2 regions of the Arthrobacter sp. 10T419 genome follow, and region 2 is predicted to be linked to the other one. Evidence: riboswitches for the same ligand, from Rfam matches in the RefSeq annotation. Region 2 holds a riboswitch; the other holds the start of a gene.
What was found. A riboswitch is a leader RNA that binds a small molecule or an ion and turns the genes downstream of it on or off. The one in region 2 is predicted to bind thiamine pyrophosphate.

Region 1 (3,399 bases), on a different contig from region 2:
CGGATGCACGCCGCGACCAAGCCGCAGGTGCTGGGGCTTTTCCTGCTGCTCTGCGCCGTGGGGCTGCAGCTGCGCACCTGGTGGGTGTGGCCGGTGCTGGTGGTCGCGTGGATCTTCCAGCTGCTCACAGTGCCGGTCTCCGCCCACATGGTTGGCCGCGCCGGCTACCGCACCAAGCACCTGCACCCCGAGCTGCTGAGCGCCGACGAGCTGGAAGCCGTGGTGCAGCAGGCGGCCGGCAAGCGCGGATTCACGGACGACGACGACGAGTAACGCCGCCGGCGGCGATATGGCTTAGACCAGGTCCTGGGTCTTGGCGAAGCGGGTGATCGCCCGCTGCGTGCCGCGGTTGGCGAGGACCTGGATGATGGCGCTGACCGAGGCCGAAATGAGGGCGAAGGTCAGGGCCTGGCGCAGGGTGGTGGGGACGTCGTCGTCGTGGCCCTTGGGCGGTTTGTTGCCGGTGGTCTTTTCCCAGACGGTGTCGACTACCTTGGTGCCGACGAAGCCGGCGAGGAGGCTGACGCCGGTGCCAAGCAGTTTGATGAAGATGTTCATACTTCGTACTCCTTGCGGGAGGAAACAGGGCTTCCCCTAGCCTAGCGTCCCCGGGCGGCCGAGGATTTCGGTCAGTGCCTCGACCACCAGCTCGTGGTCGTCCTTCTGCGGCAGCCCCGACACCGTGACGGTGCCTACCACCCCGGTTCCGCGCAGGTAGATGGGGAACGAGCCGCCGTGGGCTGCAAACTCCCGCTGGTCGAACCAGGCGTTGTCCTCGATCCTCTGACCGGCAGCACGCGCCCGCAGGCCCACCAGCAGCGACGGGACTTCATACCGCACCGCGGTGCGCTGTTTGGCCTTGATCCAGCGCTCATTGTCCGGGGTGGCGCCCTCCAGTGCGGCGTGGAAGAGGACCTGATCGCCCTTGCTGATGTCGATGGCGATCGGGTAGGAGCGCTGGCGGCCGAGTTGGACCAGGAGGAGGCCCAGGTCCAGCGCGTCGTCCTTGCTGAAGGACCGGAACTGCAGTTCGTCGATTTCGGCCAGGATGCGGCCGATGAGCGCGGCCAGGGATCCCGGCGGCTGTGGTTCCGCGGAGTCCGGGTCGTACTCGGGGGAAGGCACTGGTGCGTCGCTCATGGGACTCAGCTTCCGTTAGGTGGCCGCCGCTGCGCAAGCCCAACTGACTCGCAGTTGTTGCCGCTATGAGCCCTCAAAAAGACAACGACTGCGAGTCACTTGGGAGTGCCGCCGGGTGTAAACTGAGCCAGCCCACAAGGGCGATTTAGATACGACAGGGGAGCGCCGCCGTCGGGCATCACTGGAGAAATCCAAGGTAACCGTAGGTGGGCGCTGAGAGTGCGGACAGCCGCAGACCCTCGAACCTGATCCGGTTAGTACCGGCGCAAGGGAGTCGAGTTCTCAGGGTGCCCGGCACCCGTGGCGAAGGCCGCGGTGCCGCCGGAGCACCCTCCCCTCCTGTTCCTCAGGAGGACGATATGACTGACATTTCTGCGAAGCAGACACTGACCACCGGCAAATACAGCTGGCGCGTGGTCGACATTGTGGTGGCCGCGTTGATCGCTGTTGCCGGCGGTGTGATTTTCTGGGCCTGGTCCCAGGGTTCCAACCTTGTTTCCGTCCCGCTCAACGCGGTCTACCCGCCGCTGACCGGGCTCTACGCCGGCGGCTGGATGATCCCGGCGGTGCTGGGCATGCTCGTTATCCGCAAGCCCGGGGCGGCGCTGTTCTGCGAAGCGGTGGCCGCCACCGGCGAGCTGATCATGGGCTCGCAGTACGGCACCACCGTGCTGATCTCCGGCATCCTGCAGGGCCTGGGCGCCGAACTCATCTTTGCCGCGTTCCTGTACAAGAAGTTCAACCTTCCGGTGTCCCTGCTGGCCGGTGCCGGCGCGGGCCTGTTCTGCGGCCTGAACGACTCCTTCCTGCCCTGGGGCTGGAACATCGCGTACGAAACCGGTGACAAGCTCGCCTACATCGTCTTCTGCGCCATCTCCGGAGCGGTGATTGCCGGGGGACTGTCCTGGCTCGCCACCCGCGGCCTGGCCAAGACCGGGGTGCTGGCCTCGTTCGGGTCCCGCAAGGCGGCATCGGAACCCGTCTTCTCCTGATGCCCGCACACGCATGAGGTCTGTCGACGACGTACGCCCGGCCGCGGTCAGCGCCCGCGGCTGGGGCTGGCGGCACGCCGGCCGGGCCCGGCCCGCCGTGAGCGGCCTGGACCTGGACATCCGTCCGGGCGAGCGCGTGCTGTTGCTGGGCCCGTCCGGCGCCGGCAAGTCCACGCTGTTGCACGCCCTGGCCGGTGTGCTGGGGGACAGCACTGCGGCAGCCGCGTCCGCTGCTGCTTCCGCTGATGCTTCCGCTGATGCCGAGGACTCCGATGAGACCGGCAGCCTGCTGATCGACGGAGCCCCGCCCAGGGCCCGGCGCGGGCGGGCCGGGCTGATGCAGCAGGACCCGGAGACCCAGGTGGTGCTGTCGCGGCTCGGCGACGACGTGGCCTTCGGGGCCGAAAACCTCTCGGTCCCCCCGGTGGACATTTGGCGGCGGGTGGGGGAGGCGCTCGACGACGTCGGGCTGGGCGGCCTGCCGCTGCAACACCCGACGTCGTCGCTCTCCGGCGGCCAGAAGCAGCGGCTGGCGCTCGCCGGGATCCTCGCGATGCGGCCCGGGCTGCTGCTCCTCGATGAGCCCACCGCCAACCTTGACCCGGCCGGTGTCCTGGAGGTCCGCGACGCCGTGGGACGGTGCCTGGACAAGACCGGGGCCACCCTGGTGGTGGTGGAGCACCGGGTTGCTGTCTGGAAAGACCTTGTGGACCGGATCGTCGTGCTGCAGCCCGGATCCGCCACGGACTCCGCCGTGCTGCTGGACGGGCCCCCGGACCTGGTCCTGGAGCAGGCGCGGGACATGCTCATCTCCGCCGGCGTCTGGGTGCCGGGCCATGTGCCCGCCACCCGGGCCCGCCGCGGCCGAACAGGACCGGAAGGGGACGCCGGGGCCGGCCAGCTGCTGCTGGCCGCAGAGGAACTGGCCGTGTCCCGCGAACGGCCCCGCCGCACCGGTTTGCTGCGGGGCTTCAGCACGGTAACACCCGTCCCGGTGCAGTCCGGCATCACGGCCCGGGTCCGGTCCGGCCAGGCGTTGACCGTCACCGGCCCCAACGGTTCCGGGAAGTCGACCTTCGCCCTGACCCTGGCAGGCCTGCTCTCCCCGGTCTCCGGCGCGGTGTCCGCCACCACCGAGCTGAGCGCCGGCGCAGGCATCGATCCGTACAAATGGAGGGCCCAGCAGTTGATCGCCAGGATCGGCACGGTGTTCCAGGAACCCGAGCACCAGTTCGTCACCGGCAGGGTGCTGGACGAACTGATGTTC
Region 2 (3,399 bases):
TGCGGCTCATACTGCGCGGCGGACGCGACGGTGGCGGCCAGCGAGGGCTGGTCCTCAAAGAGAAGGGCGGTGTGGAAGAGGCCGGCTTCGCCGCGGGAGGGCAGGTTCAGCCCGGGTGCCGGTGCCAGGTGGACCAGCGGCTTGAGCTTGCGTCCGAGGTAGAGCCCGCCGTCCTGCTCGGCAACGATGTCGAGGCCGAGGGCGCGCTGGTAGTAGTCCGTCATCAGCTTCATGTCGCCGACCTTGAGCATCACGGTGCCCATGGTGAGTTCGGCAGGAAGGAGATCCTGGGTGCTGGCTTCTACGGTCATTGAAACGCTCCGGTGGTTCTGTGGCCCCCGACCTTCGGCGACCCTCGTAGAGTTAAATTACTTGAAGCTTCAATTTATTCCTAATGGCCGGGGATGCTCCCCTGTACCAGTTCGCCGCGGAGCACGATGCCCCTGAGCTCGCGCAGGGTGCCGAGATTCCCGCGCGGATCCTCGGCGCAGACCAGGACGTCGGCACTGGCACCTTCTGTGATCGCGTCGGCTCCGAGCCAGTCGCGGGCGGCCCAGGCCCCTGCGTCGAGGGCGGCGCCGGCGGGGAGCCCGGCGTCGTGCAGGGCCTCAAGTTCGTCGACGATGCGCCCGTGCTTGATCACACTCCCCGCGTCCGTCCCGGCGTAGATGGCGACCCCGGCCTCGTACGCCTCGAGGATCCGTTCGGCGCGGCGTTCCCAGAGCCCCAGCATGTGCGCCGCGTAGCGGGGGAACTTTGCCTTGGCCTGGGCCGCAATGTCGGGGAAAGTGGCGATGTTGATCAGGGTGGGGACAATCGGGACACCCTGTTCGACGAAGCGGGGCAAGTGCCGGGGAAGCAGCCCGGTTCCGTGTTCGATGCAGTCGATGCCGGCGTCGAGCATGTCATCGAGGGTGTCCTCCGCGAAGCAGTGCGCCGTGACGCGGGCGCCTTCGTCGTGGGCGGCCCGGACCGCGTCCCTGACGCTCCGGGCCGGGAAACTCGCAGCGAGGTCGCGGGCGTCGCGGTCGATCCAGTCCCCCACCAGCTTGACCCAGCCGTCCCCCGCGCGGGCCTGCTTGCGTACGGCCTCCACGAGGTCCTCGGGTTCCACCTCGACGGCGAAGCCCCGCAGGTACCGCCGCGTCCTGGCGATGTGCCGCCCGGCGCGGAGGATGCGTGGCAGCTCGCGCCGTTGCTGGATCCAGCGGGTGTCGTGAACGGCGCCGGCGTCGCGGACCAGCAGGGTACCGCCGTCGCGATCAGTCAGGGCCTGCCGCTCGGCAACTTCCTCGGGGACATCCCCGCCGGGCCCGAGCCCGATGTGGCAGTGCGCATCGACCAGCCCGGGGATCACCCAGCCGTCCAGGACCAGGTCCGGCGCGGCCGCGGGGCGCCGGAAGGTCAGGCGGCCGTCCACGGCCCACAGCCCGCGCCGCTCTTGGTCGGCTCCGGTGAGGACCGGGCCGCTGAACTCGATGATGCCGCTCATGGCCTAAAGCCTAATCCGCATCGCGATCCGCGGGCCAAGCCCGTCCAGCCCCCACGGCCCCTCGACGGCTTCCCGTCGGCCTGTGGTAGCTTCGTCTACGACCACACGGGTGCCCTTGCAGGGGCTGAGATCGGGCTGATGCAGCCTGCGACCGTTGAACCTGTCCGGGTAATGCCGGCGAAGGAAGTGAGTATCTCTTTGAGCGCAACAAATCCACAGCAGAGCCCTGCCCAGAATGGGAACAGCGCCGCAGCATCTACCGTGACGCAGTCCCTGAAGTCGCATGCCCTCGCGTACGTCGAGGACGGCGGGATCCGCGTCCCGGTAACCGAAATCGCCCTGGCACCGTCCCCTGGCGGCGTCGGGAATCCTCCGTTCCGGGTCTACCGCACCGCGGGCCCGGGCAGCGACCCGATGGTGGGACTCGCCGCTTTCCGCCGTGACTGGATCGCCGGGCGCGCGGACACGGAGCCGTACAGCGGCCGGGAACGCACTCTGCTCGACGACGGCAAGTCCGCGGTCAGGCGCGGCGCCGCCTCGGCTGAATGGCGGGGCGCACCGCCCGAGCCGCGTCGCGCCGTCGAAGGCCGAACGGTCACCCAGATGCATTATGCGCGGCACGGCATCGTGACACCGGAGATGCGTTTCGTCGCGCTGCGGGAGAACTGCGACGTCGAGCTTGTCCGCGGCGAAGTCGCCGCCGGCCGGGCCATCATCCCCAGCAACATCAACCACCCGGAGTCCGAGCCGATGATCATCGGGAAGGCGTTCCTGGTGAAGATCAACGCGAACATCGGCAACTCCGCGGTAAGCAGTTCCATCGCCGAGGAGGTCGACAAGCTCCAATGGGCCACGCAATGGGGGGCGGACACGGTGATGGACCTTTCGACCGGGGACGACATCCATACGACCCGCGAATGGATCATCCGCAACTCGCCCGTCCCCATCGGCACCGTCCCGATCTATCAGGCACTGGAGAAGGTGAACGGCGAAGCAAACGCCCTGACCTGGGAGATTTTCCGTGACACGGTGATCGAACAGTGCGAGCAGGGCGTCGACTACATGACGATCCACGCCGGGGTGCTGCTGCGGTACGTCCCGTTGACCGCCAACCGGGTCACCGGCATCGTGTCCCGCGGAGGTTCCATCATGGCTGGATGGTGCCTTGCACACCATCAGGAGAACTTTCTCTACACGCATTTCGACGAGTTGTGCGAAATTTTCGCCCGCTACGACGTCGCCTTCTCACTCGGCGACGGCCTGCGACCGGGGTCGACGGCGGACGCCAACGACGCTGCCCAGTTCGCCGAACTGGACACCTTGGCGGAGCTCACGCAACGGGCCTGGGACTTCGATGTCCAGGTCATGGTGGAGGGCCCGGGACACGTGCCGTTCCACCTCGTCCGGGAAAACGTGGAGCGCCAGCAGGAACTCTGCAAGGGCGCGCCCTTCTACACGCTGGGGCCGCTGGTCACGGATATCGCACCGGGCTATGACCACATCACTTCCGCGATCGGCGCTACCGAGATCGCCCGCTACGGGACCGCCATGCTGTGCTACGTCACGCCGAAGGAGCACCTCGGTCTGCCCAACAAGGACGACGTGAAGACCGGCGTGATCACTTACAAGATCGCCGCCCACGCCGCCGATCTTGCCAAGGGCCACCCCGGAGCGCACGAACGTGACGATGCCCTATCCAAGGCCCGGTTTGAATTCCGTTGGTGGGACCAGTTCGCGCTGTCCCTGGACCCGGTGACGGCTGAGGCATTCCACGACGAGACTTTGCCGGCGGAGCCGGCTAAGACAGCCCATTTCTGTTCGATGTGCGGGCCGAAGTTCTGCTCCATGCGGATCAGCCAGGACATCCGGGACGAATACGGTTCGGCGGATCCCCGGGCAGCCTTGGC

Region 1: it holds a riboswitch for thiamine pyrophosphate, as region 2 does, so the genes downstream of both, AC1DBD_RS00185 (ECF transporter S component) here and thiC (phosphomethylpyrimidine synthase ThiC) in region 2, are expected to answer to the same signal.

The regions. Positions count from the first base shown of each region.
Region 1 is NZ_JBFTHF010000001.1:40,027-43,425, forward strand. It holds gene mnhG (monovalent cation/H(+) antiporter subunit G) at 1-273, shown strand, start outside; gene AC1DBD_RS00175 (DUF4235 domain-containing protein) at 295-558, opposite strand; gene AC1DBD_RS00180 (heme-degrading domain-containing protein) at 595-1,140, opposite strand; TPP riboswitch at 1,287-1,430, shown strand; gene AC1DBD_RS00185 (ECF transporter S component) at 1,500-2,132, shown strand; gene AC1DBD_RS00190 (ABC transporter ATP-binding protein) at 2,146-3,399, shown strand, end outside.
Region 2 is NZ_JBFTHF010000002.1:165,009-168,407, reverse strand. It holds gene AC1DBD_RS04365 (VOC family protein) at 1-311, opposite strand, end outside; gene AC1DBD_RS04360 (amidohydrolase family protein) at 392-1,492, opposite strand; TPP riboswitch at 1,588-1,695, shown strand; gene thiC (phosphomethylpyrimidine synthase ThiC) at 1,664-3,399, shown strand, end outside.